DNA from 4 places in the Paenibacillus sp. PK4536 genome. Region 4 is predicted to be linked to each of the others. Evidence: riboswitches for the same ligand, from Rfam matches in the RefSeq annotation. Region 4 holds a riboswitch; each other region holds the start of a gene.

Region 1 (3,286 bases), 940 kb from region 4:
TCAAGATTAAAGCTCATTAAACTGATCGGAATTGTTTATTTAAAAGGAGGAATCATCATGGAACGCAATATCGTCATTCGACATCACGACTTGGATCTGACAGCTAGTATTCATTATCCAGAACAGGAACCGCAATTAGCCGGACGGGGCAAAAGCCGTACACCGCTGATTGTGATCTGCCATGGTTTTGTAGGCAGCCGCATTGGAGTGGATCGCCTATTTGTTAGTACAGCCCGTGAATTGGCGGCTGACGGTTATATGGTGGTTCGTTTTGATTATGCAGGTTGCGGTGAAAGCAGCGGCGAATATGGCAATGAAGGTTTAGAATCAATGGTTGCTCAGACTCGTACTGTACTTGATTATGCGATGACTTGCAGTGATATTGATCCGATACGGGTCACTTTAATTGGACATAGCTTGGGCGGAGCTGTAGCGATTCTGACATCGGTACGCGATCAACGTGTCAAAAGTCTGGTGCTCTGGTCAGCAGTAGGGCATCCATTTAACGATATCGTCAAATTAACAGGACGTGACAAATACGATCAAGCAGTGATCGAAGGCAAAGCCGATCATCTAGGGTATTCATTTACGCCGATATACTTTGATTCACTTGGCAATTATCAACCGTTTCAAGAAGCCAAGCAGTTTAATGGCGATGTGCTCGTTATTCATGGAACAGGCGACGATGTGATCCCTGTCGATTATGCCTTTTTATATCAAAAAGTATTCTGGACACGTTCAGAAGGACGCTGTGATAAAGAGATCATTTTTCAAGCAGATCATACGTATTCTAACGGCACACACCGACGTGAATTGCTGGACAAAACCCGTCAATGGCTTACAGGACGTGAAGTGGCTCAGACCGATTGGCAACACTGGATGATATAAGCGTTTGGCAATATAAACACTTATATCGTAAGATATTTTGCTATCGCAAAAATCATGTTCGATTGGACTAGAAGAAGTAGCGCTTATACTGCCAAGCGCTTGTATAGTAAGATATTAACCAATTTCTCACTCTTTACCAGATCATTCACCAGTGGTATGGTAAGAAAGAACAATTGAATAGTTACTGATTTCACTAGGGGAGCCTGTTGGCTGAGACGAAAATGGATTTTCGGACCCTTGGAACCTGATCTGGATTATACTAGCGGAGGGAAGTGGAGGCTAAATTTTCACTCAAGTTATGTCTACCTGAATGAATGTTTGACCCATTTGTCTCTTTAGAGATGGATGGGTCTTTATTGCGTTCAGCCCTTATAAGATAAAGCCTAACCTTTTCTACATATAATCCAAATAGAATAGGGTAATCGCAAAATATCTATTTATTACAGGAGGCTAATTAAATGAGCTTTTTAGCAAAAGTACAAGCACAAAATCCACTTGTTCATAATATTACGAATATGGTCGTGACTAATTTTACAGCCAATGGATTGCTGGCTTTGGGCGCTTCTCCTTTTATGGCATATGCCCATGAAGAAGTAAAAGATGTGGCTGCAATGGCAAGTGCTGTGGTGCTCAATATCGGTACGCTTGATCCTTATACAGTCGAAGCTATTCTCCAAGCAGGACGCTCAGCCAATCAAGCAGGTGTACCTGTTGTATTTGATCCGGTAGGCGCAGGAGCGACACCTTATCGTACCCAGTCAGCGATACAGATTACTGAGCATGTCCAGATTGATGTGTTACGTGGCAATGTGGCTGAAGTCGCTAATGTCATCGGCGAACAATGGCATATCAAAGGCGTAGATGCAGGAGCAGGCGAAGGAAATATGGTCGAGATTGCTGAACAAGCGGCTCGCCAATTGAAATGTATCGTAGCAATCACAGGCGAAAAAGATGTGGTCACTGATGGCAATACCACCTATACCATTGCAAATAGTCACAGCATCTTAACACGGGTCACAGGCGGAGGTTGCCTGCTCAGTGCTGTTGTGGGTGCATTTATCGCAGTGGCTGATCCTACAGAGGCACAAGAACGCTTAAACGCTGTAGTTGAAGCACTAGCGTTTTACGGCATCGCAGCAGAGATTGCTTACCAACAGACCGCAGGACAAGGTACAGGTAGCTTTCAGATCGAATTTATCAATCAACTCTCTCTAGTCACACCCGATATCGTATCCACCCATTCAAAAATCGCAAAAGTCTAGCGCTTGGCAAGATAAGCGCGACATCTTCTAATTAAATAAAATGTGATTTTTGTGTAACAAAATATCTTACGATTAGCGCTTGGCAAGATAAGCGCGACATCTTCTAATCAAATCTATCCAAAGGAGTGAAAAAAATGAGCGTATATCAAGCTTTAACGATTGCTGGTTCAGATAGTGGAGGAGGCGCAGGGATTCAAGCCGATCTCAAAACATTTCAAGAACTCGGAGTTTATGGTATGTCTGTTCTTACTGCTGTCACGGCTCAAAATACAAAAGGGGTACAAGGAGTCTATCCGGTAGAAATTGAAGGTATTATTCAGCAATTGGATTCGATTGGTACAGATCTACAACCGCATGCTGTCAAAACAGGGATGTTATTTAGCGCTGAGATTATTCGTCATGTCGCTCAAAAAGTAAAACAGTACCAGTGGCAACATCTAGTGATTGATCCAGTGATGGTAGCCAAAGGCGGCTCTGTGCTTTTGCAACAAGAAGCATTACAAGCGCTCGTCTCGGATCTGATCCCGTTAGCAGAGATCATCACTCCGAATTTACCAGAAGCAGAGCTACTCACAGGGATATCGATCACCAACATGCAACAGCGTGAACAAGCCGCCACACAGTTAATTGATATGGGTGCAACGTATGTAGTGATTAAAGGTGGACATGATGCATTGACTTCAACCGTTGTGGATTTGTTGTATGATGGACAACATTTTGAATATTTTGAAAGCAAGCGTATTGATACAATGCATACGCATGGGACAGGCTGTACTTTTTCAGCGGCATTAACGGCAACATTAGCTCAAGGTAAATCGATCCATGAAGCTGTAGATACCGCCAAGCAATTTATTCAAGCCGCGATTGAAGATGGACTGGGAATTGGTTCCGATCATGGGCCTACTAATCATTTTGCGTATCAACAAAGGAGCCGGGTCTATAATGTCTAAGCCAGATCAACACCAATTGCGCCAGTATTTACGCCTTTATCTAGTGATGGGTAGTGTCAATTGTACACAAGCACCAGAAGAAGTATTAACATCTGCCATCGCAGGAGGGATTACTCTTTTTCAATTCCGTGAAAAAGGAGTCGGTGCACTCACAGGGCAAGCGTACTATCAACTGGCTGAATCTCT
Region 2 (3,286 bases), 2.0 Mb from region 4:
GAATGTAGTAAGCGATATACTTCAGTCTCTGGATAAAAATCAACATGATATTGAATCGCTGCTTGAACAAGGGCTTGATTGAGCAAAGCTGGAATTAATTGCGGTTCATCTGGATTGTAGATCATGCCAGAAGGAGCATAAATATATGGCTCCACTTGTGCTAAATGTGAAGGACTCCACCACTCTTTGCGATCTACTTGGGAATCAGTATGTGTAGGAACAGCAGTCATGGGTAGCAAAAATCCTTCTGTTCGCAGTCCAATATCAATCCCTGTCTGCTCCAATAGATCAGTAGCCAGCTTGCTATAGAGCGATTGACTGTATAATGCCAATTGATACAACTCTTGATGAGCGAAATGTTCTGAATGAGCCGCTAACATTCCACCTGCTGCCCCTGACGCACCAGAAGCGGGTTGATTTTTTTCCAGCAAAGCGACTTTGACTCCTTGCTGTGCCAGTTCATAAGCAAGCGCAGCCCCGATAACGCCAGCGCCTACAACGATCACGTCATAATGATTAGTCTTACCATTCGATAGATGAACCATCCGCCGATTCACTTCTTTCCTAATGATTGTGATTGTAGATCGGTAAAAGTAACTTGTTGAATACTTTCGTTATATAACTGACAGACATGCTGTGGATGTTCCGCCTCAAAAATACCCGACATGACAGCTATTCCTGTAGCACCTGCTTGATGAATGTCTTGGCAATGTTCGGGTTGAATACCACCTATAGCAATCACAGGTATAGATACAGCATGACAAAGCTTTTCTAATTGATCCAATCCTCGTGGACTCAGATCTGGCTTAGAAGTAGTCGCATAAATATGTCCATAAAAAAGATAATCGACCCCTTCATCTTGAGCTTGTAATGCTTGCTCTATGCTATGAACAGATCGCCCGACTTTCCATCTTGAAAGAGGATCATCTGTAGTTATATAAGACATATGTTCACTCAAATGCACACCACCTATATTCAGATCCACTGCTAATTGAGGTCGGCTATTGATCCTGATTTTGGATCGTGGCACTCCTGTATGAATCAACTGCTGGACAGCATTAATGATCTGAGAATCAGACCACTTTTTTTCACGAATATGAATAGCGGTCGTCCATGAATAGATCTGGGAAGCTATCTTCACAAGCTGATCGATCGATCGTTGACCTGTACTGATGGCATGAAGCTCCATAAGATATATGCTCTCCTTCCCTCAAAATATGTATAAGTGAACGCAAAAAAGCCACTTCTTATGAATAAAGAAGTGGCTAGTATAAACTTAGAAAATAATGATTCTTGTCTAAGATCAAACAAGATTATTATTAGAATAACGGACAACATATCGACAATCGTCATAAGCTAATTCTGTATAAAATAATTTCTACTCCATACAGTCAATGACTTAATCGTACATACAATATGATCTAACATTTCCGTAACTCTGCTACCACTTCCCTACGCTGGTATGATCCAGATCAGGTACAAAGGGTCCGAAAGCAATATCTACTTTCATCTCAGCCTCAAGCGGCCCCCCTAGTGCATTCAAGCTATTCGATTTGTTATTCATCTTAGCAAACAGATTTCGATAAAGCAAATCATTATAGAAATATAATATACAAATAATGTAAATCAAAAGCAAATATACATCCAAAATTATTATACATAAATGATATTGTTAGCTTTATTTATACATCTATTATTTTGCTTTAGCTTCAGACCATTGCTCAACATCCCAAATTTTAGTGACCCAATCTTCATAAAATTCAGGTTCATGAGAAACAAGCAAGATCGTACCTTTGTATGCTTTTAAAGCACGTTTCAGTTCGTTTTTAGCATGAACATCCAAGTGATTGGTAGGCTCATCGAACAATACCCAGTTGCTTTCACGTAATAAAAGTTTGCATAAGCGTACTTTCGCTTGCTCTCCACCACTTAACATACGCATAGGACGTGTAATATGCTCATTTTTCAATCCACAACGTGCTAGGTGACCTCGAACTTCATTTTGACTCAAATGCGAAAATTCATTCCATACTTCATCAATCGGTGTCAATTGATCCGGGCGTACTTCTTGTTCAAAATAAGCCGAATGTAAATAATCGCCAAGATACGTTTTACCACTAACCGGTTGAAGTTTACCTAGAATTGTTTTGAGCAAAGTTGATTTACCTACACCATTACAGCCTACGATAGCAATTTTCTCGCCACGTTCAATATTCATAGTCATTTTAGGCAATAAAGCATGAGTATAACCGATCTCGAAGTCTTTACCTTCAAATACCGTTTTACTACTTGCACGTGCTTCTTTGAAATTAAATGTCGGCTTTGCAAATTCTTCCGGTTTGTCGATTCGCTCGATCCGATTTAATTGCTTTTCACGACTTTTCGCACGTCCTGATGTCGATGCACGTGCTTTATTTTTTTGAATAAATTCTTCTTGTTTTTTGATAAAATCTTGCTGTTTTTCAAATGCTTCAATATGTTGATGCTTTTGAATATCTGCCATTTCCAAAAACTTAGCATAATCAGCTGTATACCGATTTAATTTGGCAAATTCCAAATGATAAATAACATTAACAACTTGATTCATGAAATCCGTATCATGCGAAATCAATACAAAAGCATGCGGATAGTCTTGTAAATAACGCGTTAACCATTGAATGTGTTCTACATCCAGATAGTTGGTAGGCTCATCTAATAACAATACATTAGGCTTTTCAAGTAGTAATTTGGCAAGTAATACTTTGGTACGTTGTCCACCACTTAATGCTGTTACATCTTTATCAAGTCCGATTACATTCAGACCCAGACCATAAGCCATATCTTCAACTTTGGTATCTAGTAAATAGAAATCTCCAATTTCTAATTGCTCTTGGATATCACCCATTTGCTCCAACAATACTTCCAATTGTTCAGGTGAAGCATCTGCCATCTGGTTAGTGACTTCGTTTAGTTGTTGTTCTAATTCCAGTAAAGGAAGAAAAGCATCTTTAAGTACATCGCGTACTGTTTTTCCTTCAGTTAACTTCGTATGCTGATCCAAATAACCATAACGTACACGCGGAGCCCATTCGACTTTACCGCTATCTTTTAACAGTTTACCTGTCATAATATTCATTAGTGTTGATTTGCCAGCGCCATTCGCACCGACTAAGCCTACATGCTCTCCAGCAAGCAGACGAAAAGATACATCCCGAAATAATGTCCGGTCTCCAAAATTATGCGTTACATTTTCTACTGATAACAAACTCATGTTAAATAATGCTCCTGTCTATATTAAATATCTCTT
Region 3 (3,286 bases), 570 kb from region 4:
ACCTCCAGTATAGTTCCTTTACAGTTCTACAATAAGAACTCTCAGTTTATCCCACCATCGGCATTTTACATGTTATGATCTAAAATAATTCTACTTATCTTTTTATACCTTATTTGGGCATACCTTATCAAGTTCCTCAAGTACCTATTTTATCCTTTTTTTGGAAATAAAAAGACGAAAAAACTCGGAATTTGAATTTTGCATTCATTTTACTTGTTTCGCAAATTCAAATCCCGAGTTTTTTATACTATTACTGCCTATTTAATTCTTTTGAAAAAGAATATTATGCAGTCCAAGTTTGTTTGTTGCCATCTTTATCTGTATATTCAATCGTTTGTGGTTTGATATCTAGGATCACATAATCAGGATCTTCTGGACCGGAGAACCATTCTTTAAATTCTTCTTTCCAGACACGTTTTTTGAGTTCGTCGTCTGTAGATACAGAACTTACGCCTTCAATTTCAACGACTTGACTTGTGCCGCCTTTTTCATAACCCAACAATACATAACAGTTCGGATTTTTTTCTAACTCTTCGACTTTATGTGTTTTGCGGTTCGTCGCGAGATGAATATTTAAGCCTTCATTATATAGCGCCATATAACGTACTTTAGGTTTGTCATTTTCTACAGTACCTAGTGCACAAAATGGGTTACCTTCTAATGCAGTCAAAATTGCTTGTTCTTCAGCTGTTTTACTCATGATCAATCTCCTCCTGTATATAAACGTATGGGTGTATTCAATTTCTTAGTCTATGTATATCGAATAGATATGATAGAAAAAGATTGAATGGAACTTTATTAGTTACAAACTTCCGTATATGTAAATACCCTTAGACCGAGTTCCTGAACCGAAATAGATTGTCTATTGCTGATGACAACGCATTCTCTGTACTGGACAGTTGATACCCTCTGGTCTATAATTACAATGTAAAAAAACCGCATACGTACAGGGGAGCTAGTTGCAACTGGCTGAGAGTGTATTGTGATAAATACAGACCCTTATACCTGATCTGGATAATGCCAGCGTAGGAAAGTAACAAGTCGTTATATGCTGTATGTTGAGCTTATAATTGCACCTATGTCGTCCCGATGGGGGCGTTTTTTTTATGCCTTTTATCAAGTGAAGACCGATTCTACTATTTGATTGAACAGAAAGAAGGGTTAGGATGATTGGAAATAAAAAAGGGTGGCGGAAAAGCTTACCATGGTTAATGGTAGGTTTATTATGGATCACAACTGCATGTGGTTCAGCAGCAAGTACAACCAATACAACAGATGAAGCGGGCAATACATCTACACTTAAAGATGTCAAAGTCGTTCTAGACTGGACACCCAATACAAATCATACCGGCTTATATGTAGCCCAAGCACAGGGCTTTTATAAAGAAGCAGGATTGAATGTCGAAATTATAGCGCCCGGACAAGGCGGAGCAGATACGATGGTCGCTTCTGGTGAAGTGCCTTTTGGAATCAGCTACCAAGAAAGTGTCACACAAGCTAGAGTACAAGGTGTTCCACTCGTCTCGCTTGCTGCTGTTATTCAACATAATACTTCTGGCTTCGCGGCACCTACAGATCGCGGGATCAAGACGCCTAAAGATATGGAAGGCAAATCCTATGGCGCTTGGGGCTCTCCTGTTGAAGAAGCTGTCATGAAATCAATTATGGACACGGACGGCGGCGATGTTAGCAAAGTTAAAAGTGTGAATATCGGGAATGCCGACTATTTTACAGCAGTACAAAAAGGAATCGACTTTGCCTGGATATTCTACGCATGGACAGGCATAGAAGCTGAACTTCGTGGTCAGCCGTTAGATATGTTATATGTTAAAGATTATTCTGACCAACTGGATTACTATACCCCTGTTATCGTAACCAATGAGAAGCAGATCTCTACCGATCCTGAATTGGTCAAATCATTTATGGCGGCAACCAGTAAAGGGTATGAATATGCGATTGCGCATCCAGACGAATCTGCGGATATCTTGCTCAAAGCTGTTCCTGATCTTGATCCTAAATTAGTAAAAGCCAGTCAAGAATGGTTATCTCCACGTTATCAAGATGATGCACCACGCTGGGGTGAACAAAAACAATCCGTCTGGGAAGGATATGCCAACTGGATGTTCAAGCAAAAATTGCTCGATAGTCCATTAGATGCAACTAAAGCCTACACCAATGATTATTTACCTGCGGCAACGACTAAATAGAGCATAAGGAGATGGATAGAATGGCACATACGTTACTCAGTATTCAAGTAATTCCCAAAACACAAGCAGGCGAGAACTCTTATGATTATGTAGATCGGGCGATTGAAGTGATTCAAGCATCCGGCGTGAAATATGAAGTTCATCCACTTGAGACTACTATGGAAGGCGAACTTAGCGAATTGCTAGAAGTGGTTCGTCAAATGCATGAAGCTTTGGTGGAGAAAGGTAGTCCTAGTATCATTTCTCAGATCAAGATTGCACATAGTCCATCCGGTATCAGTATGGATGGATTGACCGAGAAGTACCGCTAATGTCTGCTATGAGATCATGGTGGAAAAGCATATGGCCGCCCCTGGGGGCGGTTGTTTTATTATTGGTCATCTGGCAATTGGCAACCAGTCTATTCCATATTGAAGCATGGATTCTGCCAAGTCCTGCGTTAATTGGACATGAAGCTTGGAGTGAAAAAGATCGACTGGGTCTGCATACATGGGCAACTTTAAAGTTAACATTATCCGGTTTTAGTATCGGGGTCGCTGTAGGTCTACTGGTAGCAGGAGTACTTCATTACACTCCGTTTCTACGTTCAGCGCTATATCCGTTATTGATTTTGAGTCAAAATATTCCGACGATTGCACTGGGACCGCTACTTGTCATCTGGTTCGGATTTGGTATTTTATCCAAATTAATCGTGATTATTCTCGTCTGCTTTTTCCCGGTCACGATTGCGGCACTCAGCGGACTGGCTACAACCGATCGAACAATGCTCAATTATATGCAAATGATTGGTGCTTCCAAAAGCCAAATCTTTTGGAAATTAGAATTGCCTTTTAGCTTACCTTCGATCTTCTCTGGCGTAAAAATTGCAGCAACCTATAGTGTGATGGGTGCAATTATCGCAGAATGGATCAGCAGTAGTGAGGGAATAGGCTACTATATGATGTTACAGAAATCAGCATTCCGTACTGATCATATGTTTTTAGCGATTCTAGTCGTTGTCGCTATCAGTCTTTTGTTATTTATGATTATCAATCTTATTGAAAAATGGTCTATTCGTTGGCATCATCCTGCATCGATGC
Region 4 (3,286 bases):
CTGTTGCAATCGCTGGGCTAATGGATGCGAAGGATAGTCTTGCACATCTTCCCATGTATACGGAAATAATTTGGGTTGCCAGATGCCTGCTTCTTGCATCTCTGCACGATATCGCTGGATCATCTCTGCTGGCTCTCCTTGCGCAATCATACTGCCTTGTGCATTCATAAGAATGACTCGATCCATCCACTGTATACAGCCATCTAAAGTGTGCTCGACAAATACCATTGTCTGTCCATGCTGATCTGCTAGTTCATGTAGCAATTGAAAGATTTCTTTACGACTGACTGGATCTAATTGTGCGGTCGGTTCATCGAAAAAAAGAACTTCTGGTTCAAGTGCCAACAGACATGCTAATGCTAATCGTTGCTTCATGCCACCAGACAATGTCTCGATCGGCGTATGCACATCTATATCCAGACCTACTTGCTTCATGACAGTCTCTATCATGGCATCCATTTGAGCACGGGGAATCAAGCGATTTTCTAAGCTAAAAGCGATCTCTTCATCCACATGAAGCATACAGAACTGGGAATCTGGATCTTGGAACATGACTCCACATTGAGGGGCTAATCGAATCTCACCTTCCACCTCGGCTTCTACATGTTCAGGAATAATGCCTGATAACACAGATAATAGTGTCGACTTCCCACTTCCACTAGGTCCCAAAATAAGTACTTTTTCACCTCGTGAAATCGACAGATCAATACCGTTCAAAACGTTAGCTTCTCGATTATAAAAGCGTACCGACAGGTCTTTACACTCCAGAAGCGATTCCATTAGGTTTTCCCTTCTTCCGACGTGCTTTCATAATTTCGTATTGATCCAACACTCCTGTTTTGCACAAAGCTTCTACGACAATCTTAGCTAACCCTCCACCTAAAATCATTCCACTGATCATTTGAATAATCAGCGTTAACAGCAATACCTGAGTTGTATAGTAACCGAATCCGTTAGCAATAACGTTATAAAGGACTCCACCTACCGCTGCCAATGCACCAGACAACATGAGAGTCATCAAGTTATATCGTTTGTAGCCAAATAGAGCGAAAGCAATCTCTGCTCCAATCCCTTGAAACACACCGATCAATAAGGCAGATAAGCCAAAATGACTACCGGTTAATAGCTCTACAGCCGCTGCCGCTACTTCAGCAATTAGCGCCGCGCCTGGCTTACGAATAATATAAGCCACAATCGGGCTTGCTATAATCCAGATGCCAAACATAAATCCTGCACCTACCGGTCCAACCAGTGCTGAGATCGGTATCCATAACGTTGACCATCCTAGATAAATCACACCGCAAGCTACGGCTAAAATAACTGTTAACACAACCTCTTTCATTTTCCATGTCATATGGATCGGCTGAGCATTCATACGCGTGCAACCTCCATCGGTACAGGCCAATCTTGTAGCGTGTAAGCCATGTCCCAGAACATATATTCAAATTGACAGCTCAGTAGAAAATGTTCTTTCATACGTGCACGATGTGTAGGTGTTGTCTGCTCTGCCCATTGATCTAAGCGAGCGCAAAATTGATGCGTTATTGTATCTGTTCGATTGCCATAGAAGCTGATCCAATCATAAAAAGGATGAGATGCATCAGGCTTCACCTCTTCCAGTAACTTCACACCAATTTCCCAGTATGTCCACGGACAAGGCAATAATACAGCCAAAATATCACCCAGATCACCTTCATGAGCTACCGTTAACATATGACGAATATAATGATGAGACGAAGGCGAAAGCGCGTATCCTTGTAAATCTTCATATCTTACGCCTGCTACATCACAGAAATTATTATGAGGATGAATTTCACTATGAAGCACAAATGAAATCTGTTCATTAAACATCGCCATATCTTCGCGTGTTGGACACTTGGCAATCGCTGTTCCATAGATACGCATAAATGAATTCAAATACTCAAAATCTTGTTTTACATAATGGATTAACTGCTCACTACGCAGATCACCTTTGGCAATGCCTTGAACAAAGGGATGATTGAAAATCGCTTCAAAAATAGGGTCTGCTGCCTGTCTAATTTCCTGTGAAAATGTCATGATTGTATCCTCCTTAGATTGAAGCATCATGATCGATGCTTGGTTAATAAAGAAGGACCACTGCTGGAATATATGGAAAAATACATGCAAAAAAGCCGCCCCGTGATGGAGCGGCAGAATAGGTGTACGTATTGTACAGGTACTCTTGCACAGTCTCCACTTTCCTACGCTAGTATGAACTAGATCAGGTTCCAAGGGTCCGGGATCTTCCCGTCTCAGCCTACACAAAGGCTCCCCTAGTGGTCATTCGATTCATTTGCATCTTACTGTACACACGATTGAAGAGACTGTCAACTGCTATAAGAATCTTGTGGTTTCCTTTTTTTACCGTTATACACTTATAAAATGGTGTAAAATATAGATATTATTAGGTATTTGCACGCAGATTAAAATATCTGAATAGAAGTGAGTTGATGGGGATGACACGTAAAGTGGTATTAGCAGGCGGTACCGGATTTATCGGGCAGTATTTGGAAAAAAAATTTACAGCTATGAATATAGATGTTCAGATCATTTCCAGACAATCTCCACATATCGCATGGGATGATTATCAAGGGATTGTGCAAGCGTTAGATGGCGCAGAGATGGTGATTAATCTGGCGGGGAAATCGGTCAATTGTCGTTATAACGAGCAGAACAAACGTGAGATTATGAATTCCCGAGTAGAAACCACACAGACTCTTGGAAACGCTATCTTGGATTGTGAGCATCCACCTGCGGTATGGATGAATTCCAGTACAGCGACTATTTATCGTCATGCAGAAGATCGTCCGATGACCGAGACGAAAGGCGAGATCGGGACTGGCTTTTCAGTGAATGTTGCCAAAGCTTGGGAAGAAGCTTTTTTCGCGTTTAACCTTCCTCATACACGACAAGCGGCATTACGAATAGCAATTGTACTGGGCCCAGGCGGTGGAGTTATGACTCCTTTTCAAAATCTTGTTCGCTTTGGACTAGGGGGTCATCAAGGATCAGGCAAGCAGATGTTTAGCTGGATTCATGTTGAAGATTTATTCCAAATTATTTTATTTATTCAAGAGTGGGAATCTCTGGAAGGAGTATTTAACTGTACGTCGCCGAATCCAGTCACCAATCGGGAACTGATGGCGACCATGCGCAAAGTGATGCATCGTAAAGGCGGTCTGCCTGCGTCTACATGGATGCTGAATCTGGGTGCTCGAATCATCCGTACCGAGCCTGAATTGGTACTTAAAAGCCGCTGGGTGGT

What was found. A riboswitch is a leader RNA that binds a small molecule or an ion and turns the genes downstream of it on or off. The one in region 4 is predicted to bind thiamine pyrophosphate.
Region 1: another riboswitch for thiamine pyrophosphate. It lies ahead of thiM (hydroxyethylthiazole kinase); the one in region 4 lies ahead of tenA (thiaminase II).
Region 2: another riboswitch for thiamine pyrophosphate. It lies ahead of PO903_RS18105 (thiamine phosphate synthase); the one in region 4 lies ahead of tenA (thiaminase II).
Region 3: another riboswitch for thiamine pyrophosphate. It lies ahead of PO903_RS07415 (ABC transporter substrate-binding protein); the one in region 4 lies ahead of tenA (thiaminase II).

The regions. Positions count from the first base shown of each region.
Region 1 is NZ_CP126313.1:1,997,563-2,000,848, forward strand. Features, by position in the region: gene PO903_RS09095 (alpha/beta hydrolase) at 58-888, shown strand; TPP riboswitch at 1,074-1,176, shown strand; gene thiM (hydroxyethylthiazole kinase) at 1,347-2,150, shown strand; gene thiD (bifunctional hydroxymethylpyrimidine kinase/phosphomethylpyrimidine kinase) at 2,285-3,100, shown strand; gene thiE (thiamine phosphate synthase) at 3,093-3,286, shown strand, end outside.
Region 2 is NZ_CP126313.1:4,092,306-4,095,591, forward strand. Features, by position in the region: gene thiO (glycine oxidase ThiO) at 1-545, opposite strand, end outside; gene PO903_RS18105 (thiamine phosphate synthase) at 554-1,189, opposite strand; TPP riboswitch at 1,433-1,542, opposite strand; gene PO903_RS18110 (ABC-F family ATP-binding cassette domain-containing protein) at 1,694-3,250, opposite strand.
Region 3 is NZ_CP126313.1:1,626,250-1,629,535, reverse strand. Features, by position in the region: gene PO903_RS07420 (pyridoxamine 5'-phosphate oxidase family protein) at 284-700, opposite strand; TPP riboswitch at 939-1,050, shown strand; gene PO903_RS07415 (ABC transporter substrate-binding protein) at 1,167-2,207, shown strand; gene PO903_RS07410 (MTH1187 family thiamine-binding protein) at 2,228-2,518, shown strand; gene PO903_RS07405 (ABC transporter permease) at 2,527-3,286, shown strand, end outside.
Region 4 is NZ_CP126313.1:1,057,887-1,061,172, forward strand. Features, by position in the region: gene PO903_RS04925 (ABC transporter ATP-binding protein) at 1-780, opposite strand, end outside; gene PO903_RS04930 (ECF transporter S component) at 758-1,354, opposite strand; gene tenA (thiaminase II) at 1,372-2,058, opposite strand; TPP riboswitch at 2,203-2,306, opposite strand; gene PO903_RS04940 (TIGR01777 family oxidoreductase) at 2,478-3,286, shown strand, end outside.